DNA from 4 places in the Modestobacter italicus genome. Region 4 is predicted to be linked to each of the others. Evidence: predicted binding sites of a transcription regulator. Region 4 holds the regulator's gene; each other region holds the start of a gene.
The links. Region 4 encodes LexA, which represses DNA repair genes until DNA is damaged. Its sites were predicted from a motif close to TCGAACANNTGTTCGA; they were not measured.

Region 1 (7,434 bases), 930 kb from region 4:
AGCGGGTCCCCGCCGACATCCGCGCCCAGGGCGGCATCGCCCGGATGAGCGACCCGGACATGATCGAGTCGATCATCGCCGCGGTGTCGATCCCGGTGATGGCCAAGGCCCGGATCGGCCACTTCGTCGAGGCCCAGGTGCTGCAGGCCCTCGGCGTCGACTACATCGACGAGTCCGAGGTGCTCACCCCGGCCGACGAGGCGCACCACATCGCCAAGAGCGAGTTCACCGTGCCGTTCGTCTGCGGCGCGACCGACCTGGGTGAGGCGCTGCGCCGGATCTCCGAGGGCGCGGCGATGATCCGCTCCAAGGGCGAGGCCGGCACCGGCAACGTCGTGGAGGCCACCCGGCACATGCGCGCGATCCGGGCCGGCATCAAGCGGCTGTCCACCCTGGACGAGACCGAGCTGTTCGTCGCCGCCAAGGAGCTGCGCGCACCGCACGACCTCGTCGTCGAGGTGGCCCGGCTCGGCGCGCTGCCCGTCGTGCTGTTCACCGCGGGCGGCATCGCCACCCCGGCGGACGCGGCGATGATGATGCAGCTGGGCGCCCAGGGCGTCTTCGTCGGCTCGGGCATCTTCAAGTCCGGCGACCCGGCCCAGCGCGCCGCGGCGATCGTGCAGGCCACGACGTTCGCCGACGACCCCGCCGTGATCGCCAAGGTCTCCCGCGGTCTGGGCGAGCCGATGGTCGGCATCAACGTGAGCACCCTGCCGGAGTCCGAGCGCTACGCCACCCGCGGCTGGTGAGCGCGCCGCTCATCGGCGTGCTCGCGCTGCAGGGCGACGTCCGCGAGCACCTGGCCGCGCTGCGCGCGGCGGGCGCGGAGCCGGTGACCGTCCGGCGTCCCGCGGAGCTCGCGGCCGTCGACGGGCTGGTCGTCCCCGGCGGCGAGTCGACGACGATGGCCACGCTCGCCGACCGGTTCGGCCTGCTGGAGCCGCTCCGGACGGCGGTGCGCGGCGGGCTGCCCGCCTACGGCTCCTGCGCCGGGATGATCCTGCTGGCCGACCGGGTGCTCGACGCCCCCGCCGGCCAGCGGACCGTCGGCGGGCTGGACGTCGTCGTCCGGCGCAACGCCTTCGGCCGGCAGGTCGACTCCTTCGAGACCGAGGTCGAGGTCGAGGGGGTCGCGGGCGGCCCGGTGCACGCGGTGTTCATCCGGGCGCCGTGGGTCGAGGAGGTCGGCCCGGACGTCGAGGTGCTCGGCCGGGTCGTCGGCGGACCGGCCGACGGTAAGATCGTCGCAGTCCGCCAGGGTCGCCTGGTGGCCACCAGCTTCCACCCCGAGCTCACCGGCGACAGCCGGGTGCACGCGATGTTCGTGGAGCTGGTGCGGGCAGCCCGTGCCCGGGACCTGGGTGAGGACGGCGTCGGCGTCGGCGCCGGCAGTGAGGGGAGAGTGTCGTGAGCGGCCATTCCAAGTGGGCGACGACGAAGCACAAGAAGGCCGGCATCGACGCCAAGCGGGGCAAGCTCTTCGCCAAGCTGATCAAGAACATCGAGGTCGCGGCCCGCACCGGCGGCGCCGACCTGTCGGGCAACCCGACGCTCTACGACGCCGTCCAGAAGGCGAAGAAGAGCTCGGTGCCCAACGACAACATCGACCGCGCGGTCAAGCGCGGCGGTGGCCTCGAGGCCGGTGGCGTCGACTACCAGAGCATCACCTACGAGGGCTACGGCCCCGGTGGTGTGGCCGTGCTCATCGAGTGCCTCACCGACAACAAGAACCGGTCGGCGATGGAGGTCCGCACCGCCATGAGCCGCAACGGCGGCAACATGGCCGACCCCGGCTCGGTGTCCTACCTGTTCTCCCGCAAGGGCGTGGTGGTCGTGCCGTCGGCCGGCACCACCGAGGACGACGTCCTGATGGCCGTCCTGGACGCCGGCGCCGAGGAGGTCCGCGACCTCGGGGACACCCTCGAGGTGGTCTGCGAGCCCGGCGACATGATCGCGGTGCGCACCGCGCTGCAGGACGCCGGCATCGACTACGACTCCGCCGACATGGGCTTCGTGCCCAGCGTGCAGGTCGAGCTCGACGAGGACGGCGCGGGCAAGGTGTTCCGGCTCATCGACGCCCTCGAGGACCTCGACGACGTGCAGAACGTCTTCGCCAACTACGACGTCTCCGACGAGGTCATGGAGAAGATCGACGCTTGAGCTGTGCAGGCGGCCGGGCGCGTGTCGTGCCCGAGCCGCGCGGCCGTCTCCGGTTAGCGTTCTCCTCGAACACGTGTTCGTGCGAGACTGGGGAGGTGGGCGTCGCGATGGTCGGCCTGCGTGTGCTCGGCATCGACCCGGGCCTGACCCGGTGCGGGTGGGGCGTGGTCGAGGGGCGGCCGGGTGCCCGGCCCACGGCCCTGGGGGTCGGCGTCGTCCGCACCTCGCCCGACCTCGACCTGGAGCTCCGGCTGCTGGAGGTGCACACCGCGGTGACCGCCCTGCTGCGTGAGCACCGCCCCGCCGCGGTCGCCATCGAGCGGGTGTTCCACCAGAACAACAAGGGGACGGCGACCGGCACCGCGCAGGCCGCCGGGGTCGCCGCCCTCGCGGCCGCCCAGGCCGACGTGCCGGTCGCCTGGCACACCCCCAGCGAGGTCAAGGCCGCGATCTCCGGCAGCGGCCGGGCCGACAAGGAGCAGGTGACGTTGATGGTGACCCGGGTGCTGGGGCTGACGACGCCGCCCAAGCCGGCCGACGCCGCCGACGCGCTGGCGCTGGCGATCTGCCACGTCTGGCGGGCGCCGGCCCAGCAGCGGCTGCGGGTCGCCGCGCTCGCCGGCGGCATCGGGGCGCCGGTGCCGGCCGCCCGCACGCTGCCGCGCTGGACGGGGATCTCCCGGTGATCGCCTCGGTCTCCGGCCGGGTCGCGGCCGTGTCCCCCGACGGCGCCGTCGTCGAGGTCGGCGGGGTGGGCCTGTCGGTGCAGTGCACCCCCGGCACCATCGCCCGGCTCACGGTGGGGGAGCAGGCCCGGCTGGCCACCAGCCTCGTCGTCCGCGAGGACTCGCTCACCCTCTACGGCTTCGCCGACGACGACGAGCGCCAGCTGTTCGAGCTGCTGCAGACCGCCAACGGCGTCGGGCCGCGGCTGGCGCAGGCGGTGCTGGCCATCCACCCGCCCCGCGAGGTGCGCCGCGCGGTGTCGATGGGCGACCTGAAGGCGCTCATGCAGGTGCCGGGGATCGGCAAGAAGGGCGCCGAGCGGCTGGTCCTGGAGCTGCGCGACCGGCTCGGCAGCACGACCAGCGACACCTCGCTGGACGGGCCCGCCCCGGCCGGCCTCGGGTCGGTCACCCCGGTCGCGCCCTGGCGTGACCAGCTGACCGCCGCCCTGGTCAGCCTGGGCTGGACCGGCAAGGAGGCCGAGGGCGCGGTCGGCCAGCTGGCGCCGGTCGCCGACGAGCAGGTGGCCGCCACCGGGGCCGTCGAGATCGCCGTGCTGCTGCGGCAGGCGCTGCGGCTGCTGGGCCGGGCATGAGCGCGCCGTTCGACCGCGGGCTGTCCGCGGCCGACGCCGGCCTCGGTCGGGTCCCGGACGACGCGGTCGACCCGCGCGCCGGTGACGAGGAGCGCGTCGTCGAGTCGGCGCTGCGCCCGCACTCGCTCGCCGACTTCATCGGCCAGCCCAAGGTCGCCCGCCAGCTCGACCTCGTGCTGGAGGGCGCCAAGCGGCGCGGCCGGCCACCGGACCACGTGCTGCTGTCCGGCCCGCCCGGCCTGGGCAAGACCAGCCTCGCGCTGATCATCGGCTCGGAGCTCGGCACCTCGGTGAAGATCACCAGCGGGCCGGCGATCGAGCGCTCCGGCGACCTCGCCGCCATGCTGTCCAACCTCGCCCCCGGCGACGTGCTGTTCATCGACGAGATCCACCGCATCGCCCGGCCGGCCGAGGAACTGCTGTACATGGCGATGGAGGACTTCCGGGTCGACGTCGTGGTCGGCAAGGGCCCCGGCGCCACCGCCATCCCGCTGGAGATCAACCCGTTCACGCTGGTCGGGGCCACCACCCGGGCCGGGCTGCTCACCGGCCCGCTCCGCGACCGGTTCGGCTTCGTCGGCCAGATGGAGTTCTACGACACCGCCGACCTGGAGCGGGTGCTGACCCGCAGCGCCGACCTGCTGGGCGTCGAGCTCACCCCGGCCGGGTCGGCCGAGATCGCCGGCCGGTCCCGGGGCACCCCCCGGATCGCGAACCGGCTGCTGCGCCGGGTCCGGGACTACGCCGAGGTGCGCGCCGACGGGCGGATCACCTTCGAGGTCGCCCAGGCGGCGCTGGCCCTCTACGACGTCGACGACCTCGGGCTGGACCGGCTGGACCGGTCGGTGCTCGAGGCCCTGGTCAGCCGGTTCGGCGGTGGACCGGTCGGCGTGGCCACCCTGGCCGTGGCCGTGGGGGAGGAGCCGCACACCGTCGAGGAGGTGTGCGAGCCGTTCCTGGTCCGCGCCGGGCTGCTGGCCCGCACGCCCCGCGGCCGGGTGGCGACCGAGGCGGCCTTCCGGCACCTGGGGCACCCGGTTCCCCGCGGCGGCGTCGCGCTCAGCGGGGGCACAGGCGACCCGCCGTCGGACGGTCCTTCGTCACAGACGCTGTTCGACGCCTAGACTCCACCGCGCTGGCGCGCAACCCGGGTCGTCCGGGGAGCGGCGCCCCCGGACGCCCCGCGTGCAGGGGAGCGAGCCGGCGCCGATGTACCCGAGCGGCCCGCCCCGGGCCGCACCCACCGCGCGCTGACGCTGCGGTAGAGAGGCTCACCAGTCGTGGAATCCTTGCCGTTGCTCATCCTGGTCGTCCTGGCGTTCGTGGTCCTCTTCGTGCTGCCCTCGCGGCAGCGGAAGAAGATCGCGGCCAACGCCCAGGCGATGCAGGACTCGCTCACCACGGGGACGCCGGTGATGCTCACCAGCGGCATCCACGGCACGGTCGCCGGCCTCGGTGAGGGCACCGTCGACCTGGAGATCTCGCCCGGCGTGGTCATCACCGTCGCCCGCCCCGCGATCCTCGAGATCCGCAAGCCCGCTGCCGGCACCGTCGACCCGGGGCCCTCCACGGGGGCCACGGGCTTCGCCGACGGCGACGGCGACCCCACCGACCCCACGCGCTGAGCCGGGTCCCCCGCATGGCCGCCCGCCAGCTCCCCGCCCGGCGCTACTTCGCCGCCCTCGCCCTGATCATCGCCGGGATGTACGCGCTGATCTTCTTCACCGGCGACTCCCGCACCCCGCAGCTCGGCCTCGACCTGCAGGGCGGGACGACGGTGACCCTGACCGCCCGCACGCCCGACGGCCAGGCGCCCGACCCGGCCGACCTCGAGCTCGCCCGGCAGATCATCGAGCAGCGCGTCAACGGCCTCGGTGTCGCCGAGGCCGAGGTCGTCACCGAGGGCAGCAGCAACATCGTCATCTCGGTGCCCGGTGACAACGGCGAGAAGGCGCGCGAGCTCGGTGCCACCGCCCAACTGCGGTTCCGCCCGGTCGTGACCGGGCCGGAGGCGGCCAGCCCCGCCGCCACCGACAGCGCTGCGCCGACCGACTCCGCGGCGCCCACCGACCCCGCCGCTCCTACGGACAGCGCCGCGCCCACCGACTCCGCCGCGGCGCCCACCGACGCCGCGGGCACGACCACCGGTGCGGCCACCGAGACCTCCGCGCCCGACGCGGACGCGCCCACGGTCACCCAGGAGCAGGCGACCGCCGAGTACGCGACGCTGGTCTGCGACACGACCACCACGTCGGTCGACCGCGCCCAGGACTACATCGCCGCCTGCTCCGATGACGGCACCGCCAAGTACCTGCTCGGCCCGGCCGTCATCGAGGGCACCGACATCACCGACGCGTCCGCCGGCACCGAGACGGCGACCGGCGCGTGGGTGGTCAACGTCGACTTCAACTCGACCGGGTCCGCGACCTGGGCCACCTACACCGCGGCCAACGTCGGCAACGCCGTGGGCATCACCCTCGACGGCCGGGTCGTCTCGGCGCCGACCATCAACGGTGCGATCAACGGCGGCACCACCCAGATCACCGGCAACTTCAGCCAGACCGAGGCGGAAGACCTCGCGAACCAGCTGAAGTACGGGGCGCTGCCGCTGACCTTCTCGCAGGCCACGGCCCAGTCGATCTCCACCGAGCTGGGCAGCGAGCAGCTCCGGGCCGGGCTCATCGCCGGAGCCATCGGGGTCGCCCTGGTGTTCCTCTACGCGCTGCTCTACTACCGGCTGCTCGGCCTGGTGATGATCGCCAGCCTGGTGCTGTCCGCGGTGGTGGTCTACGCCAGCCTGGTGCTGCTGGGCCGGCAGATCGGCTTCGCGCTCAGCCTGGCCGGCATCGCCGGGTTCATCGTGTCCATCGGCATCACCGCGGACTCGTTCGTCGTCTACTTCGAACGGCTCAAGGACGAGGTGCGGGAGGGGCGCAGCCTGCGCAGCGCCACCCCCCGGGCCTGGGTCCGCGCCCGGCGCACGATCCTGTCGGCCGACGCGGTCAGCTTCCTCGCCGCGGCCATCCTGTACTGGCTGGCCATCGGTGACGTGAAGGGCTTCGCGTTCACGCTGGGCCTGTCCACGGTGCTCGACCTGGTCGTCGTCTTCCTCTTCACCCATCCGCTGATGGCGGTGCTGAGCCGGGTCAAGGGCTTCGGCACCAACCGCTTCTCCGGCCTCGGCCAGGTCGACCACAGCCGCCGCCCGGCTCCGCCGGCCCGGCCCGACCGCGAACTGGTCGGCAGCAGCACGAACGGGAGCAACCGATGACCCCCCGCGAGCCGCACGACGCGGCAGACGTCCCGCTGGGCACCGACGCCGACGAGACGGTCGACGACGGCGCCGTCCTGACCGAGGCCGCCGACGACAGCACCGGCGACCAGGCGCTCGCCGATGCCGGCCTGCCCGCCGAGGGGGAGCCCACGGCCACGACCGCCCGCCGTGCGCCGGGCCGGAGCTCGCTGGCGCACCGGCTCTACAACGGCGAGGCCGGCCTCGACGTCGTCAACCGGCGCCGCTTCTGGTTCAAGGTGACCGGCGTCGTCGTGCTGCTCTGCGTCCTGCTGATGGTGTTCCGCGGGTTCAACTTCGGCATCGAGTTCGCCGGCGGCAACAGCCTGCGGGTGCCGGCGAGCAGCGAGCAGCTGTCCGACATCCGGCAGGCCGCCGAGGACGCCGGTGCCGAGGTCTCCAGCGCGCAGGTGGTCGGCGGCAACTCCGTGCTGCTGCGCACCGAGTCGCTGGACAACGCCACCGAGGACGCTGTCGTCGCCGCCGTCGCGCAGGCCGCCGGGGTCACCGTCGAGGAGGTCAGCCCGCAGTCGGTGAGCGCCGACTGGGGCGGGGACGTGACGAACAAGGCGCTGCTCGCGCTGGGCGTCTTCCTGGTCGCGGTGGTCGCGTTCCTCGCGGTCCGCTTCCAGCCGAAGATGGCGATCGCCGCGATCGTCGC
Region 2 (7,434 bases), 210 kb from region 4:
CCGCGGCGACCGCCGTGCCCGGGGTGCAGGTCGAGTCGCTCCGCCCGTTCGCCGGCCCGCTGGACACCCACCGCGAGCTGGACCTGCTGGAGGCGCTCGCGCCCGCCGGGGTCGGCACCGCGAAGGTGCTCGCCGCCGAGCTCCCCCGGGTGTTCCGCAGCGGCTGGGCGGTGGTGCTGGCCGGCAGCGGCACCGACGTCACCCTGCTGGCCGCCTCCGACGCCGCGCCCGCGCTGGAGGGCCTCGAGCTGCCGTGGCTGCCGCTGCGGACGCCGATGCTGCTGCCCAGCGACGCGGACTGGGTGCCCGAGCGGTGGCAGGAGATGGCCGTGGAGATGATGGCCGCGCCGTTGGACCCCGACGGCGCGGCGGTGCTGCTCGGACGTTCCGGCGGGCCGGCGTTCCGCCGCTCCGAGCTGCTCCGGCTGGCGCACCTCACCGGGCTCGCGGCCACCGTCGCCCGGCTGCCCCCCGCGTAGTCGAAGGACCCCGCTGCCCCCCGCCACTCGCACGCTCGCGGCGGGACCCTGCAGCGGGGCCGATCAGCCTTCGGCTGACCCGTCGCCGATGGTGGCCACCTCGCGGGCGGCCTCCGGGCCCTGCTCCAGCAGCACCGCGAAGCCGTCGTCGTCCAGGATCGGCGCCTTGACCTGCACGGCCTTGTCGTACTTGCTGCCGGGGTCAGCACCGACGACGACGAAGCCGGTCTTCTTGGAGACCGAGCCGGTCACCTTGCCGCCGCGCTCCTGGATGGCGGCGATCGCGGAGTCGCGGCTGTGGTCGCGGAGCGACCCGGTGACGACGACGGTGATCCCGGTCAGCGGGCCCGGGCCCGCCTCCTCGCCCTCGTCGGCCATCCGGACGCCGGCCTGGCGCCACTTCTCGACCACGTCGCGGTGCCAGTCGACGGCGAACCAGTCCCGGACCGCGGTGGCGATGGTCGGACCGACGCCCTCGGCCGCGGCGAGCTCCTCCTCGCCCGCCTCCTGCAGCCGGTCCATCGAGCGGAACTCCCGGGCCAGCGCCTGCGCGGCGGTGGGGCCGACGTGCCGGATGGACAGCGCGACCAGCACGCGCCAGAGCGGGACGTCCTTGCGGGTCTGCAGGTTGGCGAGCAGCTTCTGCCCGTTGGCCGACAGGGTGCCGTCCTTCTTGGTGAAGAAGTCGGTGCGGCGCAGGGCGTCCTCGTCGAGGAAGAAGACGTCGCCCTCGTCGGTGAGCAGGTGGCTCTCCAGCAGTGCGATGGCCGCCTCGTAGCCGAGCACCTCGATGTCGAAGGCGCCCCGGCCGGCGACGTGGAACACCCGCTCCCGGAGCTGGGCGGGGCAGGACCGGGCGTTCGGGCAGCGGATGTCGGCGTCGCCCTCCTTCTCGGGGCGGAGCTCGGTGCCGCACTCGGGGCAGTGCGTGGGGAAGACGAACTCCCGCTCGGAGCCGTCGCGGGCGGCGACGACCGGACCGAGGACCTCGGGGATGACGTCGCCGGCCTTGCGGATGACGACGGTGTCGCCGATCAGCACGCCCTTGCGCTTGACCTCGCTGGCGTTGTGCAGCGTGGCGAGCTGGACGGTGGAGCCGGCGACCTTGACCGGCTCCATGTAGGCGAACGGGGTGACCCGACCGGTGCGGCCGACGTTGACGCGGATGTCGTGCAGCTTGGTCGTCGCCTCCTCCGGCGGGTACTTGAAGGCGATGGCCCAGCGGGGGGCGCGGCTGGTGGACCCGAGCCGGCGCTGCAGGGAGACCTGGTCGATCTTGACCACGACGCCGTCGATCTCGTGCTCGACCGAGTGCCGCTGCTCGCGGTAGCGCTCGATGTAGGCCCACACGCCCTCGAGGTCGTCGACCACCTCGTAGCGGGAGCTGGTGGGCAGGCCCCAGGACCGCAGCTGCTCGTAGGCGGCGGACTGGGTGGCCGGCTCGAAGCCGCGCCGGGCGCCGATGCCGTGGACCACCATCGTCAGCGGGCGCTTGGCGGTCTCGCGCGCGTCCTTCTGCCGCAGCGACCCGGCGGCGGCGTTGCGCGGGTTGGCGAACGGGGCCTTGCCGGCCTCGACCAGGCCGGCGTTGACCTCGGCGAAGGCGGCGACCGGGAAGTAGACCTCGCCGCGCACCTCGAGGAAGTCGGGGACGTCGTCACCGCTCAGCTGCTGCGGGACCGAGGCCATGGTGCGGACGTTGGCGGTGACGTCCTCCCCCGTCGTCCCGTCGCCGCGGGTGGCGGCGCCGGTGAGCCGACCGCGCTCGTAGACCAGGTCGATGGCCAGGCCGTCGACCTTGAGCTCGCAGAGCCAGCTGGTGCCGGCCCCGGCGTCACGGACCGCGCGGTCGGCCCAGGCCGACAGCTCGTCGGAGGAGAAGACGTTGTCCAGGCTCTGCATCCGCTCCGGGTGGGTGACCGGGGCGAAGGTGGCGCCGAAGCCGCCGTTGACCTTCTGGCTCGGCGACTCGGGGGTGACCAGCGCGGGGTGGGCGGCCTCGAGCGCCTTGAGCTCGCCCATCAGCTCGTCGTACTGACCGTCGCTGACCAGCGGGGCGTCCTGCACGTAGTAGGCGAACGCGTAGCCGTCGAGCTCCTCGGACAGGTCACGGTGCCGGGTGCGCGCGTCGTCGGGGACCTGGGTCAGGTCCTCCCGGTCGACCGCAGCTCCCACCGACGGCTGGTCGACGCCGTCGACGGCCTCCTGCTCCACCTCTGCCTCGGTGCTCACGTCGCTGACGGTATCCGGAGGGTCGGACGAGAAACCGGCCGTCGGTCCCGGCTCACCCGACCGGGTCGCGGCGGTCGGCTGCAGGCAGACGTCCAGTACGTCGCCGGCGTGCTCGACGCACCACCGCTGGCAGCCGGTTCCACCTGGAGCGGTGGTCCGATGAGGATCTCGGTGCCATCGGGCCGCCAGGTGTGCCATCGGCCGCCGGGATCTCGTTCGATCCGGAAGCCATGGTGGACCTTGGTGTGGTGCCGTTCGCACAGCAGCCCGGAGTTCGCCAGGTTGGTCTCCCCACCGTTGATCCAGTGGATCAGATGATGGACGTCGCACCAGTGCGTCGGGGCGTCACAGCCGGCGAACACACAGTGCCCGTCCCGCTGCTCCACGGCCTTGCGGAGCCCGGGGGTGACCACCCGGTGGTCCCGTCCCAGGTCCAGCGGGACCCCATCGGGGCCCATCACGATGCGGGAGATGCTGCCGTCGCAGGCCAGCCAGCGGGCCCGCGCGGCCGAGATCTGCGACCCGAAGCCGGTGCGGGCAGCACCGGGACCGGTGGCCGGGTCGACGAAGTCGTCCATGTCCAGCCCGAGCACCACGTGCGGCTTCTGCGTCCGCAGCGTCGGCAGGTTCCCGGCAGCCAGCTGGTTGTCGACCAGCTGCACCAGCGCGTCGGCCTGCTGCTGAGCCCGGGTCCGCTCATCACCCTTGGGGCGGGACGCCTGCACGATCGACTCGATCCCGGCCAGCACCTTCTCGATCCCGACCGCATCCAGGTCGAACCGACCCGTCCCGCTGCCATCGGCGTGCCGAGTGACGGAGAACCGCCGTCCCTCGGTGGGGTCGGGCTCCTCCCCGTCGGGGTCGAGGGCCTCCCGGTAGTGGTGCACCACCTGCTGCAACCGCGCGTGGGACTCACTGTGCGCGACAACGACCAGCGCCTGGTCGATGACGCCCAGCGCCCAGGTCCACGCCCTGCGCGTCGGCGGCGGCCCGCGCCGCGTCGTCCGCGATCGGCGCGATCGCGGCCACCTGAGACGCGGTCACCGTGCCGTCGGCAAACGCCGCCGCGGTGGCCGGCAGGTGCTCCAGCGCCCGACCCGAGCGGACCACCCGGCCGGCCTCGCCCGGCGTGAGGTGGCCGTGGCCGCGGAGCCAGGACGCGATGGTCTTCTTGCCGTCGTGCTCGGCCGCTCCGGTGGCATCGGCATGCCGGACGGTGCGGGTCAGCTCCGCGGCGACCCGATTGGCCAGTTGCAGCAGCGCCGCCGTGCGCGCCAGGACCGCACCCGAGGGCAGCGCGAACAGGTCCTGAGCGGCGAGGGCGTCGAGCGCGGACTGCATCTCGCCCACCGGACACCTCCCGCCACGTCTTCGAACACCTGTACGAAGTCTAGCGGAAAAGGCACCGTCTCACGACCCGAATCCCCAGGTCAGACGCCTGTCCACAGATCCGGAGACGCCCCTCGACAAGGTGCCGAAGGAAGTCCGGACCACCGAAAGCGCACCTTTGGCGGTCCGGTTGGGGTCACTCGGGTTGCAGGTACTTGGCGGCCTCGCGGACGTGGGCCATCGCCGTCCGGGCGTAGGCGGGGCTCGCGCCTGCCAGGCCGCAGGCCGGGGTGAGGGTGACGGCGGCGTGCAGCTGGTCGGCCGGGAAGCCGAGCTCGTTCCACCAGGCGCTCAGCCGGCTCGCGGTCGACTTGGCCGGCGGCAGGGTGGTGTCGGTGCCCGGGACGACCCCGACGAGCAGGTGGGTGCCGGCCTCCACGGCCGTGCCGACGGCGTCCAGGTCCTGCACCGCACCGAGGTCGAAGGACAGCCCGGCGGCCCCGGCGGCGCGGAACAGGTCCAGCGGCGCCCGCTGCGCGCAGCAGTGGACGACGACCGGGGCGGGCACCCGGTCGACGAACCGGGTCAGCAGCTCCTCCACCAGGTGCGCCTCGACCGCGGAGAGCTTGCCGAACCCGCTCACCGTGGGCAGGCCGCCCTGCAGGACGGCGGGCACCGACGGCTCGTCCAGCTGGACGACGACCTGCGCGCCGGGCACCCGGGCGGAGACGTCGGCGACGTGCGCGGCGATGCCCTCGGCCAGCGACTGGGCGAGGTCGCGACGCGCTCCCTGGTCGACGACGGCCCGGTCACCGCGGGTCCGCTCCAGCCCGGCCGCGAGGGTCCACGGTCCGGCCACCTGCACCTTGAACGGTCCGGTGTACCGCTCGGCGACCTCGAACAGCGCGTCCAGGTCCCGGGCCAGCATCTCCTGCGCCCGCCGCTCGTCGGCACCGGGCCGGGAGACCAGCCGCCAGCCGGCCGGGGTCAGGTCGACGTGCAGGTCGACCAGCAGCGCCGCCGCGCGGCCGATCATGTCCGCGCCGGCCCCGCGGCCGGGGAGCTCGGGCAGGTGCGGGAAGTCCGGCAGCTCACCCGTCACCAGCCGCAGGGCCTCGACCGGGTCCGTGCCGGGGAGGGAGCCGACGCCGGAGGCCGGCCCCCACGGGGTGGGGACCGGCCTCAGGTCGGTGCTGTCGGGCTCGCCGCCCGGGGTGGAGCCGTCGTCGGGCAGTTCGAGGGAGGCCACAGCGGCGACGGTAGCCCGCCGGCGCGGTGGCCTCCCCGGACGGTCAGACGGGCTTGGCGTGGTCGGCCGCGGGCGGGCTGACCGGGGAGTGCGCCTCGAAGTAGGCCACGGCGGTGTCGGCGTCGACCGGCCCGGTGATCGGGTCGGTGCCCGTCGTGAAGGCCGTGAAGCTGTCGCCGCCGCCGATGAGGAACGAGTTCGCCACCACGCGGTAGCTCGCAGCCGGGTCGATGGCCACGCCGTTCAGCGTGATCGACCCGGCGACGACCCGCTGGCCTGCCGGTGCCGCCGCGTTGTACTGGTAGGAGAAGCCCGCCGACGTCCCCAGGATCAGCTGGGAGCTGCGCGCAGCGGAGGGGAACTGCTGCTCGAGCACGTCCTTGATCGCCGCGCCGGTCAGGGTCACCGCGTTGACGGTGTTGCTGAACGGCTGGACGTTGAACAGCTCCCGGAAGGTCACCTCACCCGGCGCCTCACCGCCCTGGCTGGACGCGTACGTGAGGTCGGTGCGCAGCCCACCCGGGTTCATGAAGGCGATCACCGGGTTGCCGTACTGGTCCGACTGCAGTGCCTCGAGCTGGGCCTGGGCGACCAGGTTGCCCAGGCTGGACTCGCCGCCGCGGTTCTCCACCGGCGCCGGGTTCGGCACGGCGGGGGTCGGCGCGGGGGTGGTGTACGCGCGGGTGATGTCCGCGGTGATCGACCCGACCACCGCGTTCCCGGCCTCGGCCGCCCGGCCGTTCCAGTAGTCGACGATCGCCTGGACCGTGGGGTCCGGGGCGGTGCGGGTCACCGGCACGTTGGTGGCCGAGTAGGTCGCCGCCCGGTTGACGTCACCGGTCGTGCGGTCCAGGGACAGGCGGATGTCGCTGACCAGCCGGCCGTAGTAGCCGGCCTGGGTGACCAGGCGCTCCTCGCCGCTGCCGTCGGCGATCTTGCAGTTGTAGGCGTTGTGCGAGTGCGCGCTGACGATCAGGTCGACCGCGGGGTCGATCCGTTGGTTGATGTCGACGATCGGTCCGGTGAGCCCGGCGCAGCCGTCGTAGGCCGGCGTGGGCGGTGCCGCGTTGCCGGCCGTGCCGCCCTCGTGGATCAGCACGCCGATGGCCTGGATGCCCATGGCCTGCAGCCGGGGCACCCAGGTGTTGACCGCCTCGGCCTCGTCGATGAAGCGCACGTCGGCGATGCCCGTCGGCGACACGATGCTCGGCGTCGTCTTCGTGACCACGCCGATCATGGCCACCTTCTGGTTCGCCGGCGTCGTGAAGACCTGGTACGGCGGCAGCATCGGCTCGCCGGTCTCGTTCGAGATGACGTTCGCCGCGAGGTACGGGAAGTCCGCCCCCTCGAACTCGTGGCCGTCGGTGCCGAAGCAGCCGTCGACGCCGACCGTCACGCCCTCGCACTCGGTGACGTCGTCGGTGAAGGTCCCGTCGGTGGCCGCGGAGATGCGGCGCAGCTCCTCGGTGCCCCGGTCGAACTCGTGGTTGCCGACCGACGAGGCGTCCAGCCCCATGGCGTTGAGCACCTCGATCGTCGGCTCGTCCTTGAACACGCTCGACTCGAACGGCGAGGCGCTGATCAGGTCGCCCGCGCCCACGAACAGCGACGTGTGCGGGCCCTTGGTGGTGTCGTCGAAGGAGGCCTGCAGGTCCTTCACCGTCGTGGCGACGTTCGCGCTGCCGCCGACGACGGTCTTGACGTCGTCCGCGGACCCGTAGGCGCCGTCGAGACCCGGCGCGGTGAGCAGCTGGCTGTCGGAGCCGGTGGTCTCGGAGACCCGGCCGTGGAAGTCGTTCATCGCCAGCAGCTGGACGGTGACGTCCTTGGGTGCGGCGGAGGCGGCGGTGGGCAGCCCCACGACCGTGGCAGCGGCCACGGTCGCGGCGATCGTCAAGCTCGTTCGGCGCAAGGGTCCTCCAGGACACGGGGACCGGACCGTGTGCGTGCTCGGTCCGGCGGCGGGGCGCTCAGATCTGTAGTTGCTCTAAGTAGCCGTGCGTAACGTCGTGCAGCGCGACGCTATCCCCGTGCTGTGCGGGTGCCAAGGGTCAGGTGTGGAGCGACGCCGACCGTTCACGCGCGCGCAACACCGTGCCCTGGCCGAGCACCCGGTCGCCCCGCTCGGCGTCCGGGGCGTAGAGC
Region 3 (7,434 bases), 2.6 Mb from region 4:
ACCGGAAGCTGAGCATCAGCACGAGCACCCCGACGAACAGGATCGCGTTGACGCCGGGCAGGTAGATCTGGCCGCTCTCCTCCTCCGAGGTCTGCCGCACCGTCAGCGGCGGCAGCAGCCCGAGCTGCATCGCCTGCCGGGACAGCGAGAAGGCACCGGAGATGACGGCCTGGCTGGCGATCACCGTCGCCGCGGTGGCGAGCACGACCATGGGGATGCGCGCCCAGTGCGGGAACAGCAGGAAGAACGGGTTGGTGGCGGCACCGGGGTGGTGCAGGATCAGCGCCGCCTGGCCCAGGTAGTTGAGCACCAGAGCCGGGAAGACGAGGAAGAACCAGGCCTTGAGGATCGGCTGGCGGCCGAAGTGCCCCATGTCGGCGTAGAGCGCCTCGGCCCCGGTGATCACCAGGACGACGGCGCCGAAGGCGACGAACGCGATCCCCGGGTGGTCGATGACGAAGAGCAGGGCGTAGGTCGGCGAGAGCCCCTTGAGCACCTCCGGGTGCGGGAGCACCTCGCTCAGCCCGCCCACCGCCAGGGCGGCGAGCCACAGCGCGGTGACCGGCCCGAACAGCCGGCCGACCCGGCCGGTGCCGAACCGCTGGGCGGCGAAGAGCAGGGTGAGGATGACGGCCGCGATGGGCAGGACGACGTGGCTCAGGCTCGGCGCCGCGACCTCGAGCCCCTCGACCGCCGACAGCACGCTGATGGCCGGGGTGATGACCGAGTCGCCGTAGAACAGCGAGACCCCCACGACGCCGATGAGCAGCAGCCACTTCGTCGGTCGACCGCGGTCGCCGTAGAGCCGGCGGGCGAGCGCGGCCAGGGCCATGACGCCGCCCTCGCCGTCGTTGTCGGCGCGCATCACGACGCCGACGTACTTGATCGACACGATCAGCGTGATCGACCAGAACATCAGCGAGATGACGCCGTAGACGTCACCCGGCGTGGGCTGCACGGCGCCGTCGTCGATGGAGAAGACGGTCTGCAGGGCGTAGAGCGGGCTGGTGCCGATGTCGCCGAACACGATGCCGAGCGCGGCGAGGACCAGTCCCCGCCCGGCGTGCGCCGACCGCGACCGGTGCGGGGGCTGCGCGTCCTCCGCGGCCTCCGGGGTGGCGACGGACTCGGTCACGAGTCACTCATTGGTTGCACGACGAACCAGTGTCGTCCCACCGGCTGTGCCGCGCTCCGCGGGATCACCCCGGCGGGTCAGCCGGCGGGCGACCCGGCCTCAGGAGACCGGGATCAGCGGGTGGATCGCGGGGGCCGCGGCGAGCGCGTCCCCGGCGGCGCCCAGCGCCGCCTGCACGTGCTCGGTCTGGAGGTGGGCGTCGAGGTCGCCCTGCGCGCGCCAGCGCTCCTGCGTGACGAAGGTGCCGGGCGTGGCAGCGGACTCGAACAGCTCGTAGCCGAGGCAGCCCTCCTCGGCCAGCGTGGGGGCGACCAGGGCGGTGAGCGCCTGGCGCACCAGGTCCTCCTGACCGTCCTTGGCGACGAGCACCGCGACCACCGACAACTCGGACACAGCGAGCTCCTCACGTTGGGTTGCGCACCACCAGCCGGCGGAGCGTATGCCCTACGTGGCCATCCGGCCGGGTCGATCAGATGAGGAGCGGTGGTCCGATGAGGATCTCGGTGCCGTCGGGGCGCCAGGTGTGCCATCGCCCGCCGGGATCTCGTTCGATCCGGAACCCGTGGTGGACCTTGGTGTGGTGGCGTTCGCAGAGCAGCCCGGAGTTGTCCAGGCTGGTCTCCCCGCCGTTGATCCAGTGGATGAGGTGGTGGACGTCGCACCAGTGCGTCGGGGCGTCGCATCCGGCGAACACGCAGTGCCGGTCCCGCTGCTCCACCGCCTTCCGTAGACCAGGAGTGACCACGCGGTGGTCTCGGCCGAGGTCGAGGAGCTCCCCGTCGGGGGTCATGACGATGCGGGAGATGCTGCCGTCGCAGGCCAGCCAGCGGGCCCGCGCGGCCGAGATCTGCGACCCGAACCCGGTGCGGGCCGCACCGGGGCCGGTGGCGGGGTCGACGAAGTCGTCCATGTCCAGGCCGAGCACCACGTGCGGCTTCTGGGTCCGCAGCGTCGGCAGGTTCCCGGCGGCCAACTGGTTGTCGACCAGCTGCACCAGGGCATCGGCCTGCTGCTGGGCCCGGGTCCGGTCATCGCCCTTGGGGCGGGAGGCCTGCACGATCGACTCGATCCCGGCCAGCACCTTCTCGATCCCGACCGCATCCAGGTCGAACCGACCCGTCCCGCTGCCATCAGCGTGCCGAGTGACAGTGAACCGCCGTCCCTCGGTGGGGTCGGGCTCGGCCCCGTCGGGGTCCAGGGCCTCCCGGTAGTGGTGCACCACCTGCTGCAACCGCGCGTGGGACTCACTGTGCGCGACAACGACCAGCGCCTGGTCGATGACGCCCAGGTCCACGCCCTGCGCGTCGGCGGCGGCCCGCGCCGCGTCGTCCGCGATCGGCGCGATCGCCGCCACCTGAGACGCGGTCACCGTGCCCTCGGCAAACGCCGCCGCGGTGGCCGGCAGATGCTCCAAGGCCCGACCTGAGCGCACCATCCGGCCGGCTTCGCCGGGGGTGAGATGGCCGTGCCCGCGCAGCCAGGACTGCGCGGTCTTCTTGCCGTCATGCTCAGCCGCGCCGGTGGCGTCAGCGTGCCGGACGGTGCGGGTCAGCTCCGCGGCGACCCGATTGGCCAGTTGCAGCAGCGCCGCCGTGCGCGCCAGGACCGCACCCGGCGGCAGAGAGAAAAGGTCCTCAGCAGCGAGGGCGTCGAGCGCGGACTGCAATTCGCCCACCGGACACCTCCCGCCATGTCTTCGAACACCTGTACGAAGTCTAGCGGAAAAATGACCGCCTCACGACCTGAATCCCCAGGTCAGGCGCCTGTCCACAAGTCCGCAGACGCCCGTGACAGGGCACCCAGAACGGGGCCGGACCACCCAAAGCGCGCCTTTGGCGGCCTCCGAAAACGCGCCTTTGGCGGCCAGGGGGCAGGGGGCGCGGTGGTCAGGCGGTGAAGCGGTCGGGGCGGAAGTCGTCGAGCAGCGGGCTGGGGGCACCGGTGACGATCTCCTCGGCGAGCAGCTCGCCGGCGATGAGACCGAGGGTGGCGCCGCTGTGCGTGAAGGCGACGTGCAGGCCGTCGACCCCGGGCACGGCACCGAGCACCGGGTACCCGTCGCCGGGGATGGGCTTCCGGCCCACGCCGCACGACTCGGCGCTCAGCACGGGGTGGCCGGCGAGCACTGCCGACGCCTCCCGCAGCAGGCCCTCGACCGTCGAGTCGCGGACCTCGAAGGTGCCGTCGTCGCGGGCGACCACCTCCTCCTCCGCCCAGCCGGCGTCGAGCACCAGGCCGCCGCCGGGCGCCGGTCGGACCGCGACCCGCGGGGTGTTGAGAACCGCGCGCAGCCGGTGGTCGACCGGCGGCGTGCGGACCAGCAGCGCGTTCGTCGTCCCGTCCGGGACGTCGACGCCGAGCTCGGCGAGGCCGGCGGGGACGGCGGCGCCGGTGGCGAGCAGGACGGCATCGGCTCCGTGCACCGATCCGTCGCCGGTGCGGACGCCGGTCACCCGGCCGCCGGAGACGACCGGCGCGCAGCGGCCGGCGTCGGTGCGCAGCTCTCCCCCGGCGTCGACCAGGTCGTGCACCAGCTCGTCGACCAGCGACGGCAGGTCGACCCAGCCCTCGCCGGGGTTGAGCAGGGCGCCCTCGGCCGGGATGGCGGCCGGAGCGACCCCGGGCACCCGACGGGCGACGTCCTCGGGCAGGAGCCACTCGGCCGGGTAGCCGGTGGTGCGCTGGTGCTCGAACGACTCCCGCACGCCGTCGCCCCAGCGCAGCCCGCCGTCGAAGCGCACGGAGGCGTCCGCAAGCGCCCGGTACCGCTCGAGCCCGAGCGCCCGCAGCCGGTGGTAGGCGGGCGGGTGGGCGCCGGCGGAGTTCAGCCAGGACAGCGACCGCCCGGACGCACCGCTCGCCAGCCGGCCGTCGGTGACCAGCGTGACGCCAGCTCCACGTGCCGCCAGCTGCGCCGCGGCCGACGTCCCGAGCACTCCCCCGCCGATCACCACCACCGACACCACGGCTCCAGGTTGCCACCCCGTCCGGGCCCGGACAGGGCGACCTCAGGCGTCGGTGGAGAAGGCGACGTCCCGCTGCGGGCGCACGGCCGCGAGCCGGGCCTCGAGCACCTGGGTCACCGCGGTCCACGCGTCGCTCCCCAGCACCAGCCGGAGCGGCGCCGGGCTCTGGTCGACGCTGGCGATCATCGCTGCGGCCATCCGCGCCGGGTCGCCGACCACCCCCGGAGGTCCGCCGTCGCGGAAGGCGCGCACCGCCGCGGCGGGTGAGCCGTCGTAGGCGTCCAGCGGCTCGGCGAAGCGCAGCCCGCCGTGGCCGAAGTCGGTGCGCGCCCCGCCCGGCTCGACGATGGTGACCCCGATGCCGAACGGTGCGACCTCGGCGGCGAGCGCCTCGCAGAAGCCCTCGACACCCCACTTGGTGGCGTTGTAGAGCGACGAGCCGGGCCAGGCCACCTGCCCCGCCGACGACGAGAGCTGGAGGACGCGGCCGCCACCGGCAGACCGCAGGTGCGGCAGCGCGGCGCGGATCAGCTGGATCGAGCCGAGCAGGTTGGTGTCGAGCTGGTGGGTCACCTGCTCGTCGGTCAGCTCCTCCGCCGCGCCGAACACCGCGTAGCCGGCGTTGCTGACCACCACGTCCAGCCGGCCGAACCGGGCCTGCGCGGCGTCGACGACCTCGCGGATCCGGTCGGTCTCGGTGAGGTCGAGGGGGTGGACGGAGAAGGCGTCGCCGTACGTCTCGACGAGGTCGGCGACCGCGTCGGGCCGCCGCACGGTGCCGGCGACGCGGTCGCCGCCGGCCAGGAGCTGCTCGGCGAGCTCCCGGCCGAAGCCGCTGCTCACCCCCGTGATGAGCCAGGTCAGTGTCATGCCCCGACCCTCCGCGAGCCGCAGCACCCGAGCCAGGTCCCTGCCGAGAGGGGTGCCGGCAGGGCCACCCGGTCCGGGGCCGCGCCGACCTATGGTCGAGCGGTGGCGGAGAACCTGATCGGTGAGTACCTGCGCGCCCGCCGCGAGCAGGTGCGCCCTGAGGACGTCGGGATCACGGCGACCGGCTCCCGCCGGGTCGCCGGACTGCGCCGCGACGAGCTGGCGATGCTGGCGGGCATCAGCTCCGAGTACTACACCCGGCTGGAGCAGGGCCGCGACCGGCACCCGTCGGCGCAGGTGCTCGACGCGGTCGCCCGCGCGCTCGGCCTGGACGCCGCCTCGACGGCGCACCTGCACGACCTCGCGGACCCCGCGCCCCGGCGGCGGCGCACGCAGCGCCGCACCGAGGTGCTCCGCCCGAGCATCGCGCAGCTACTGGGGGCGTGGGAACGGACGCCCGCCTTCGTGCAGGGTCGCCACCTCGACGTGCTCGCCGCCAACCCGCTGGCCGTGTCGCTGTCCCCGCTGTTCACCCCGGGCACCAACCTGCTCCGCGCCGTCCTGCTCGACCCCGGCGCCCACCACGTCGGGCCGGAGCAGGAGGCGACGGCCGCCGAGCTGGTCGCCGTCCTCCGTCGCGCCGCGGGCCCGGACGTCCACGACCCGCGGCTGACCGAGCTGGTCGGCGAGCTGTCGGTCCGCAGCGAGCTGTTCCGGCGGCTGTGGGCGCGGCACGACGTGCGCCGCCACCCCGGCGGCGGCACCTACCGGCTGCGGCACCCGCAGGTCGGCGACCTGGAGCTGCGCTACGACAAGTTCACCGTCGCGGACGCCGAGGACCAGGTGTTGGTCGTCTACCAGGCCGAACCCGGCTCCCGGTCGGCCGAGGCCCTCTCCCTGCTCTCGTCGCTGTCGGCCTCCGCCGCCGGCGGTCAGGTCGAGGTGACCTCGGCCAGCCCCACCGTCCGGATCAGGTCGAACCGGGACGCGTCCTCCGTGCCGGGCTCCGCGGTGTAGGCGACGATGCGCAGGTCGGTGCCGATAGCGGTGAGGACGTCGCAGTCCAGCGTCACCTCGCCGACGAGCGGGTGCACGAAGGTCTTCGACTGGAACCGGTGCTCGACGACGGTGCCCTCGGCCCACAGCTGCGCGAACCGGTCGGACGCCCGGAGCTCGGCCAGCAGCGTCCGCAGCGACGGGTCGTCGGGGTAGCGGATGAGCGCCGTCCGCAGGTCGGACACGAGCGCGCGTTCGTGCCTCTCGTGCTCGTCGGGGTCCCAGACGACCTGCGGTGCGGTGCCGGCGAACTGGGCGAGGACCAGGTTGAAGCCGGGGCGCATCGGCCCGAGCAACGCCACCCACGCGGCGTTGGCGGTCAGCAGCGTCCAGTGTGCGGTCCAGACGCCGACCGCGACGTCCGGCAGCCGGGCCAGCAGCCGCTGCACGCTGGCGGGGATGTGCGTCGGGACGGCGCTGGGCAGCGGGGCGGGCAGGCCGGCGGCGAGGTGCAGCTGGTCGCGTTCGAGGTCCGACAGCTGCAGCACCCGGGCCAGCGAGGCGACGACCTGCGCCGAGGGCCGCTCCGCGCGCCCCTGCTCGAGCCGGACGAGGTAGTCGACCGACACCCCGGCCAGCAGGGCGACCTCCTCGCGGCGGAGGCCGCTGGTGCGCCGGTTGCCGGCGGGGAAGCCGACCGCCGCCGGCTGCAGACGCTCCCGCCAGGCGCGCAGCAGTGCGGCGAAGTCCCCTCGATCGACCATGCGCCCATCGTCGTCCACCGGGACCCGGTCTGGGTGGTACTGCTGGTCATACGGTCGAACGGGCCCACCGGGTACCGCCCGGACGGGGTGAGAGTCGTGGCCATGACGACGACATTGATCACCGGTGGCAACAAGAGCCTGGGCTACGAGACGGCCCGCCGGCTGAGGGACGGCGGGCACCGGGTGGTCATCGGCGCCCGCGACGCCGAGCGCGGGCAGCGGGCGGCCGAGGAGCTGGGCGTGGAGTGGGTGGAGATCGACGTGACCTCCGACGAGTCGGTGGCCGCGGCGGCGAAGGAGGTGCGCGAGCGCTTCGGCGGCCTGGACGTGCTGGTCAACAACGCCGGCATCTCGGGGCCCTTCGCCGCGATCGACGAGTTCGACGGACCGGCCGTGCTGGCCGTCCTGGACACCAACACGGTGGGCGTCGTCCGGACGACGCACGCCTTCCTCCCGCTGCTGCGCGAGTCGGCGGCGCCGGTGGTCGTGAACGTGACCAGCGGGCTGGGCTCGTTCACCGTCCGGTCCGACGAGACGCGCATCGAGCACTCGCTGCCGACGCTCGGCTACTCGGCCAGCAAGGCGGCGGTCAACATGCTCACCTCCGTGTACGCGCAGTTCCTCCCGGAGCTGCGGGTGAACACCGTGGACCCGGGCTACACCGCGACGGACTTCAACGGCCACTCCGGTCCGCAGACGGTCA
Region 4 (7,434 bases):
CTGGATGTAGGTCTCCAGCGGCACACCGTGCTGCAGCGCCAGGGAGATCCCGATCGAGAAGGCGTCCATCACACCGGCCAGGGTCGAGCCCTGCTTGCCCAGCTTGAGGAAGACCTCACCCAGGCTGCCGTCCTCGTACATGCCGGCGGTCATGTAGCCCTCGGCGCCGGCGACGCTGAAGGACGTGGTGACGCTGGTCCGCTTCTTCGGCAGCCGCTTGCGCACGGGGTGGGCGAGCGCGGTGGTCGGCGCGACCTCGGCCACGACCTCGGCCTTGGTGCCGTCGTTCTTGCCCTTGCCACCGGACAGCGGCTGGCCGACCTTGCAGTTGTCGCGGTAGATGGCCAGGGCCTTGATGCCCATCTTCCAGCCCTGGAAGTAGATGTCCGCGACCTCCTCGACGGTCGCCGACTCCGGCATGTTGACCGTCTTGCTGATCGCACCGGAGATGAACGGCTGGACCGCCGCCATCATCCGGACGTGGCCCATCGGCGAGATGGACCGCTCGCCCATCGCGCAGTCGAAGACCTCGTAGTGCTCGGGACGCAGGGTCGGGGCGTCGACGACGTGCCCGTGCTCGGCGATGTACTCGACGATCGCCTCGACCTGCTCGTCCTGGTAGCCCAGGCTCTTCAGCGCCCGCGGGACCGTCTGGTTGACGATCTGCATCGAGCCGCCGCCGACCAGCTTCTTGAACTTGACCAGCGAGAAGTCCGGCTCGATGCCGGTCGTGTCGCAGTCCATCATGAAGCCGATGGTGCCGGTGGGGGCCAGCACGGAGGCCTGCGCGTTGCGCCAGCCGTTCTCCGCACCGATGGCCAGGCACTCCTGCCACTCGGCGGTCGCGGCCTTGAGGACGTCGGCGTCGTCGGCGCCGACCGGGCGGATCGCGTCGTTCGCCGCGGCGTGCTTGCGCATGACCCGGGCGTGGGCGTCGGCGTTGCGGGCGAACCCGTCGTAGGCGCCGACGACGCCGGCCAGCTCGGCCGAGCGGCGGTAGGCGGTGCCGGTCATCAGCGAGGTGATCGCCGCGGCCAGCGACTGGCCGCCCCGCGAGTCGTAGGCGTGGCCGGTGGCCATCAGCATCGCGCCGAGGTTGGCGTAGCCGATGCCCAGCTGGCGGTAGGCGCGGGTGGTCTCCCCGATCGGGTCGGTCGGGAAGTCGGCGAAGCAGATCGAGATGTCCATCGCGGTGATGATCAGCTCGACGGACTTCACGAAGGTCTTCGAGTCGAACGTGCCGTCGTCCTTGAGGAACTTCATGAGGTTCAGCGACGCCAGGTTGCACGAGCTGTTGTCCAGGCTCATGTACTCCGAGCACGGGTTCGAGGCGTTGATCCGGCCCGTCTCCGGGTTGGTGTGCCAGTCGTTGATCGTGTCGTCGTACTGGATGCCCGGGTCGGCGCACTCCCAGGCCGCCTGGGTGACCTTGCCGAACAGCTCACGGGCGTCGACGGTCTCGATCACCGAGCCGTCGGAGCGGGCGCGCAGCCCGAAGTCGGTGCCGTTCTCGACCGCACGCATGAACTCGTCGTTGACCCGGACCGAGTTGTTCGCGTTCTGGTACTGGACGCTGGTGATGTCCCGGCCGCCGAGGTCCATGTCGTACCCGGCGTCGCGCAGCGCGCGGATCTTGTCCTCCTCGCGCGCCTTGGTCTCGATGAACTCCTCGATGTCGGGGTGGTCGATGTCGAGGACGACCATCTTGGCCGCGCGGCGGGTGGCGCCACCGGACTTGATGGTGCCGGCCGAGGCGTCGGCACCGCGCATGAAGGAGACCGGACCGGAGGCGGTGCCACCGGAGGACAGCAGCTCCTTGGAGGAGCGGATGCGGGAGAGGTTGAGGCCGGCGCCCGAGCCGCCCTTGAAGATCAGCCCCTCCTCGCGGTACCAGTTCAGGATCGAGTCCATGGTGTCGTCGACGGCCAGGATGAAGCAGGCGCTGACCTGCTGCGGCGAGGCGGTGCCGACGTTGAACCAGACCGGGGAGTTGAAGCTGAACACCTGGTGCAGCAGCATCCAGGTCAGCTCGTGCTCGAAGACCTCGGCGTCGCCCTCGGAGGCGAAGTAGTCGTGCTCACGGCCGGCCGCGCCGTAGGTGAGGACGACGCGGTCGATGAGCTGGCGGAGGCTGGTCTCCCGCTGGGGGCTGCCGACCGCGCCGCGGAAGTACTTGGTGGTGACGATGTTGGTGGCGTTGATGCTCCACTCGGACGGGAACTCGACGCCGCGCTGCTCGAAGTTGATCGAGCCGTCACGCCAGTTGGTCATGACGACGTCGCGGCGCTCCCAGACGACCTCGTCGTAGGGGTGCACCCCTGCCGTGGTGAAGACGCGCTTGACCTTGAGGCCCTTCCCGCGGGTCGTGGCCTTGCCGCTCCCGCCGGTGCGACGGTTCCGGCTGGGCGAGAGGCGATCGGCTGTCTCGGTCAAGGCGTGCTCCCTGGTCTGGCGTTCGGGCGTGCGGGTGGCGGCTGACGGACGTCGTCGGAAGCCGGTGGTGCGGAGTGCGGGCTAGCTGGGTGGAACGGGCCCGGCGTCGTCGCCGGGTGCGCCCTCGCCGGGTGGGCCCCCGGCGGTGGACGCGGGACGCAGCCGCTTGAGCTCGGCGATCTCCTTCTCGAAGTCGGCCGCCGAGCTGAAGGACCGGTAGACGCTGGCGAAGCGCAGGTAGGCGACCTCGTCGAGGTAGCGCAGCGGCCCGAGGATGGCGAGGCCCACCTCGTTGCTGGGCACCTCGGCCGAGCCGGTGGCGCGCACCGCGTCCTCGACCTTGGCGGCGAGGACGGCCAGCTGCCCCTCGTCGACCGGGCGGCCCTGGCAGGCCCGGCGGACGCCGGCGATGACCTTGTTGCGGTCGAACGGCTCGCTGACGCCGCTGCGCTTGACGACCGCCAGCACGGGCTCCTCCACGGTCGTGAACCGCCGACCGCAGACCGGGCAGGACCGGCGACGGCGTGTCGTCGCGCCCTCGTCGGTCTCGCGTGAGTCGATGACCCGGCTGTCTGGGCTGTGGCAGAACGGGCAACGCACCGGGGGCACCTCCTCGTCGATCGGCGGCCCGTGGAGGGCGACCGCCCGACGCTCCCTGTGGACCGACCGGGGGACATCCGGTGGATGTCCTGGGGTTGACCTGGGGAAGCGCCTGTGGACTGACTTACATCTCTGTCACTACAAGATGTTGGGGTGAGGTTAACCCCGCACCACTACAGGTACAACCTCTGGGCCCCGGCGCGTCTTCCCCCGTCGCGTGCGCCCCGCCCGTCCCACGCGCCTGACCGGCCCGTTCCGACCCGGCGTCACGGCAGCTGCAGCACCGCACCCGGCAGCAGGTCGACGTCCCGGAGCCCGTTGAGGTCGACGATGGCGTCGACCACGGCCCGCGCGTCCTCCTCGGGGGCCACCTGCCGGGCCAGCGACCAGAGCGTGTCGCCCGGCTGCACCACGACGGTCGAGGACCCGGCCAGCTCCAGCCCACCCCGCTCGGCGTTGAGCTGGACGGTGACCACGGTGGCCGCGGCGATGGACAACCCCACCGCGATCGACAGCCCGGCGACCACCCGGCGGCCCCGCTCGGTGAGCCGGACCGGGATGAACTCGTCGGGCGCCGGCCGCCACCCGGCGACCGCGCGCGCCGGCGCCGCGCGGCGCTCCCCGCCCTCGACCGCGCAGCCCCCGCGGACCGGGCGCCCGGACGCCGGCGCACCGGCCCACGCCGGCCGGGCCCCCGGTCGGGCCGGGTCCCGCCGGGAGGTCGCCGGCGCGGCCGCCCGGGGGCCGCGCCCGGCCGGCACGCCGCAGCGCGCGGCCGCCGGCGGGACGGCGACCGGCCGGGAGGCGAGGCGCTCGGCCGGGAACTCGGACAGCGGCGCGACGGGGGGAGGGACACGGCGCTGGGGGCTGGTCACGAGGGCGCTCCTGGGGTCAGACGGTGCCGGGCGGCGGGACGGGCCGTGCGACCGACCAGGCGTGGAGCACTGCCCTCGAACGCCTGTTCGATTCGAACGTCTGTGCGATGTCTACCGCATCCCACCGACAAGTCCAGCCCCTGACACCGACTTCTTCGAACAGGTGTTTGAACTACACGGGTGTGACCCGCTACCGTTCACCTGCGATCGAGATCGGGATCGCCGCGCCGGCCCCGCCCGGAGTGCGGCGACGCACCCGGGAACCGCTGCCCCGGCAGCCGGACGAGGAGGACACATGGCGGTCGACGGCCCGACGGCAGGCAGTGGCAAGGGCTCCGCGCGGCGCGGTCGCGCCGGGGAGACGGGGGCGGCCGGCGCCGGTGCGGCGATCCGGGAGTTCCCCGACCGCGGCGAGGCCGGCGACGGGCTGACCCAGCGGCAGCGCCGGGTGCTCGAGGTCATCCGCGACTCCATCGACCGCCGCGGCTACCCGCCCTCGGTCCGCGAGATCGGCGAGGCGGTCGGGCTCTCCTCGGCCTCCTCGGTGGCCCACCAGCTCTCGGTGCTGCAGCGCAAGGGCTGGCTGCGGCGCGACCCGAACCGCCCGCGGGCGCTCGACGTCCGGCTCCCCGGCGAGACCGCCGTCATGACCGAGGCCGCCGAGCCCGCCGCCGGGCCGCTCGCGGCCTCCGGTGGCGCCAGCGGCGTGGACGAGGCCGCCGCGCCCCGCCCGACCTACGTGCCGCTGGTCGGCCGGATCGCCGCGGGTGGCCCGGTGCTGGCCGAGCAGGCGGTGGAGGAGGTCTTCCCGCTCCCCCGCGAGCTGGTCGGCGAGGGCACGCTGTTCATGCTCAAGGTCGCCGGTGACTCGATGGTCGACGCCGCCATCTGTGACGGCGACTGGGTCGTCGTCCGCCAGCAGCCGACCGCGGAGAACGGCGAGATCGTGGCCGCCATGATCGACGGCGAGGCCACGGTGAAGACCTACAAGCGCCGCGACGGGCACGTCTGGCTGATGCCGCACAACGAGGCGTACGAGCCGATCCCCGGCGACGACGCCACCGTCCTGGGCCGGGTCGTCACCGTCCTGCGCCGCGTCTGAGGAAGGACCCCCTCTCCCCCCACCACTCGCAGGCTCGTGGCGGGGACCTGAGAGGGGGCCGGGTGGTCAGCCTTGCTGGCGGCGGCGGAAGCGGCCGACGAGCCACACCAGGGTGGTGGCGACCAGGGCGGCGATCAGCCCGGCCGTCAGCGGGCTCACCGAGCGGGCGAGCCCGCCGTCGGCCGAGGCGTCCTCGGCCGGGCCGGTCGCCGCGGCCGGCTCGAGCGCGCCGGACGCGGGCACCAGGGTCACCGTGGCCGGCAGCCCCTCCCCCGACACCAGCAGGTCACGGCTGTTCGCGGCGAACGTGATCGCCTCGCCCTGAGGTGAGTCCGGCAGCGGCACCCGGACCGGGGAGCCGCCCAGTGCGCCGACCACGTCGGAGCCGACCAGCGGCCAGACGTAGGCGTCGGTGTAGGTGCGCAGCGCGATCCGCTGGCCGTCGGGCGAGACCGACCCGCCGGTGACGAGCAGCTGCCCGGCGCGCCCCACCGGGCCGCCGGGGGTCCCGGTGAGGGTGAACCCGAGCCGGAGCACCTGGCTCATCGGCACGGTGGCGTCGTCGGCGAGCGGGCCGTCGGGCCGGTAGACGGCGCTGGCCCCCAGCACCTCCTTGGTGACCACGTACGGCGTGCCGTCCGGCGCCAGCAGGAGGGCCTCGGCGTCGTGCGGGCCGTCCGGGTAGGTGAGCCGGGTCAGGGTGGAGCTGCCGTCCGGGCGGAGGCCGATGAGCGCCACGGTCTCCCGGGTCTGGTTGTTGTCCCCGGTGTCGGCCAGCCAGATCGTCCCGTCCCCGGCCAGCGCCAGGTCCTCCGGGTCGTAGGGGTCGACGTCGGCGGAGCGGACCTCGCCGATCGCGCAGCCGCCGTCGAGGACGAACACCTCGGCACGGTCGCCCCCGTCGTTCATGGCCAGCATCGAGTCGCCGGCGCTGGCCAGCCCGGAGAGCTCCGGCAGCCGCGGGTCGGTGACCGCGCACCGCGTGCTCGGCTCGCCGTAGGGCGCGGCGTCCGCGCCCTGGGCGACGGCCGGGGCGACCGGCAGGACGGCGAGCACCAGACCGAGGGGCGCGCCGAGGGCCGCGCGGCCCGCTCTCCGGCGTCCCGCGCGGTCAGGGCTGCGAACGGCCCGCTCTGGCACGGACCCAGCGTGACACCACGACAGCGTCGAGTGCATGAACCACGCCCAACAGCAGCAGCCCGACGGCCAGCCCCACGACCGCGTCGGTGACCCAGTGGAAGTCCAGCGCCACCATGGCCACGCCGGTGCACAGCGGCCCCAGGATGCTCAGCGCCCAGGTGGTGCGCTGCGTCCAGGCGGGCAACCCGTACTCCACGGCCGTCCACCGGGCGACCCCCCACATCAGGACGGCGTTGGCCACGTGCCCGGAGGGGTAGCTGGCGCCGTCCCGGTGGAAGAACGACCCGGGGTAGGCCGGCGCCGTCCGGCCGGTGCCGTACTTGAAGGCGTAGACGACCGCGGTGAGCAGGGCCAGGGCCATCAGCACGCGGACCAGGGGGACGAGGGTCCGGCGGCGGACGGCCAACCAGCCGACCAGGGCCGCCAGCACGATGAGGATGAAGCCGCGGCCGCCGGCCTGGGTGAAGGCCCAGACGAACCAGTAGGCGTCGGAGTGCCGCAGGTCCCAGACGCTGACCACCTCGGAGACCCGGAGGTCCATCCGCTCCAGCCAGCCCCGGTTGAGCAGGTCGACGGTGACCCCGAGGGTCACCAGCGCGGAGAGCAGCAGCACCCACCACGGCGGCCGGCCGACCCCGATGACCGGCGCAGACCGGGAGGACGGCAGGCCGCCGGCGGCGTCCGCCATCGACTGCACCGCGCTCCTGGCCACCGGGTCACGGTACCGGGACCGTGACCTGGTCGTGACCAAGACCGACCCCGGCCCCCTCTCAGGGCCCCGCCCCGAGCAGGTGACGCGCTGGAACGGCCCGCCTGCAGGGCCCCGCCCCGAGCCTGCGCGGGGTGGGTCAGGCCTCGTCCCGAGGCTCGCCCCGAGCTTGCGAGGGGTGAGGAGGACGAGGTCCTTCGACCTTCGTCAGATCCCGGCGACCGGCGCGGCGTAGTCCTCGAGCACCGCCGCGAGCGCCGGGGCGACCCGGGCGGTGAGGAGGGTGCCGGTGGCCCCGTGCCGCTCCTCGATGACCTCGCCGTCCCGGTGGACCCGGGCGACCAGGTCACCCCGGTCGTAGGGCACCAGCACCTCGACGTCGACGTCCGGGTGCGGCAGCCGCGCGGCGATGACGTCCCGCAGCGCCTCGATGCCCTCGCCGGTCCGGGCGGAGACCCAGGCGGCGCCGGGGAGCGCCTGCCGCAGGGCGAGCACGTCGTCCTCGGTCATCGCGTCGACCTTGTTGACCACGATGAGCTCGGGGACGGCGGCGGCGTCGATCTCGTTGAGCACGA

Region 1: ruvC (crossover junction endodeoxyribonuclease RuvC) is a predicted target of LexA. The motif match lies at 2,226-2,241, and genes of this name have one in related genera.
Region 2: MODMU_RS30165 (DUF222 domain-containing protein) is a predicted target of LexA. The motif match lies at 4,083-4,098, and genes of this name have one in related genera.
Region 3: MODMU_RS06280 (HNH endonuclease signature motif containing protein) is a predicted target of LexA. The motif match lies at 2,832-2,847, and genes of this name have one in related genera.

What each region holds. Positions count from the first base shown of each region.
Region 1 is NC_017955.1:3,337,601-3,345,034, reverse strand. Features, by position in the region: gene pdxS (pyridoxal 5'-phosphate synthase lyase subunit PdxS) at 1-749, shown strand, start outside; gene pdxT (pyridoxal 5'-phosphate synthase glutaminase subunit PdxT) at 746-1,411, shown strand; gene MODMU_RS16000 (YebC/PmpR family DNA-binding transcriptional regulator) at 1,408-2,160, shown strand; gene ruvC (crossover junction endodeoxyribonuclease RuvC) at 2,268-2,846, shown strand; gene ruvA (Holliday junction branch migration protein RuvA) at 2,843-3,481, shown strand; gene ruvB (Holliday junction branch migration DNA helicase RuvB) at 3,478-4,605, shown strand; gene yajC (preprotein translocase subunit YajC) at 4,762-5,106, shown strand; gene secD (protein translocase subunit SecD) at 5,121-6,752, shown strand; gene secF (protein translocase subunit SecF) at 6,749-7,434, shown strand, end outside.
Region 2 is NC_017955.1:4,478,146-4,485,579, forward strand. Features, by position in the region: gene MODMU_RS21220 (ACT domain-containing protein) at 1-479, shown strand, start outside; gene ligA (NAD-dependent DNA ligase LigA) at 543-2,711, opposite strand; gene MODMU_RS21230 (HNH endonuclease signature motif containing protein) at 2,708-3,601, opposite strand; gene MODMU_RS30165 (DUF222 domain-containing protein) at 3,624-4,052, opposite strand; gene MODMU_RS21235 (methionine synthase) at 4,237-5,289, opposite strand; gene MODMU_RS21240 (bifunctional metallophosphatase/5'-nucleotidase) at 5,333-7,168, opposite strand; gene mnmA (tRNA 2-thiouridine(34) synthase MnmA) at 7,341-7,434, opposite strand, start outside.
Region 3 is NC_017955.1:1,291,448-1,298,881, reverse strand. Features, by position in the region: gene MODMU_RS06290 (potassium transporter Kup) at 1-1,135, opposite strand, end outside; gene MODMU_RS06285 (putative quinol monooxygenase) at 1,235-1,528, opposite strand; gene MODMU_RS06280 (HNH endonuclease signature motif containing protein) at 1,605-2,810, opposite strand; gene MODMU_RS06275 (NAD(P)/FAD-dependent oxidoreductase) at 3,022-4,101, opposite strand; gene MODMU_RS06270 (SDR family oxidoreductase) at 4,144-4,971, opposite strand; gene MODMU_RS06265 (helix-turn-helix domain-containing protein) at 5,074-5,988, shown strand; gene MODMU_RS06260 (helix-turn-helix transcriptional regulator) at 5,904-6,731, opposite strand; gene MODMU_RS06255 (SDR family NAD(P)-dependent oxidoreductase) at 6,834-7,434, shown strand, end outside.
Region 4 is NC_017955.1:4,267,112-4,274,545, forward strand. Features, by position in the region: gene MODMU_RS20240 (vitamin B12-dependent ribonucleotide reductase) at 1-2,433, opposite strand, end outside; gene nrdR (transcriptional regulator NrdR) at 2,515-3,042, opposite strand; gene MODMU_RS29175 (LysM peptidoglycan-binding domain-containing protein) at 3,300-3,908, opposite strand; gene lexA (transcriptional repressor LexA) at 4,204-5,010, shown strand; gene MODMU_RS20260 (hypothetical protein) at 5,077-6,066, opposite strand; gene MODMU_RS20265 (phosphatase PAP2 family protein) at 6,122-6,862, opposite strand; gene hflX (GTPase HflX) at 7,067-7,434, opposite strand, start outside.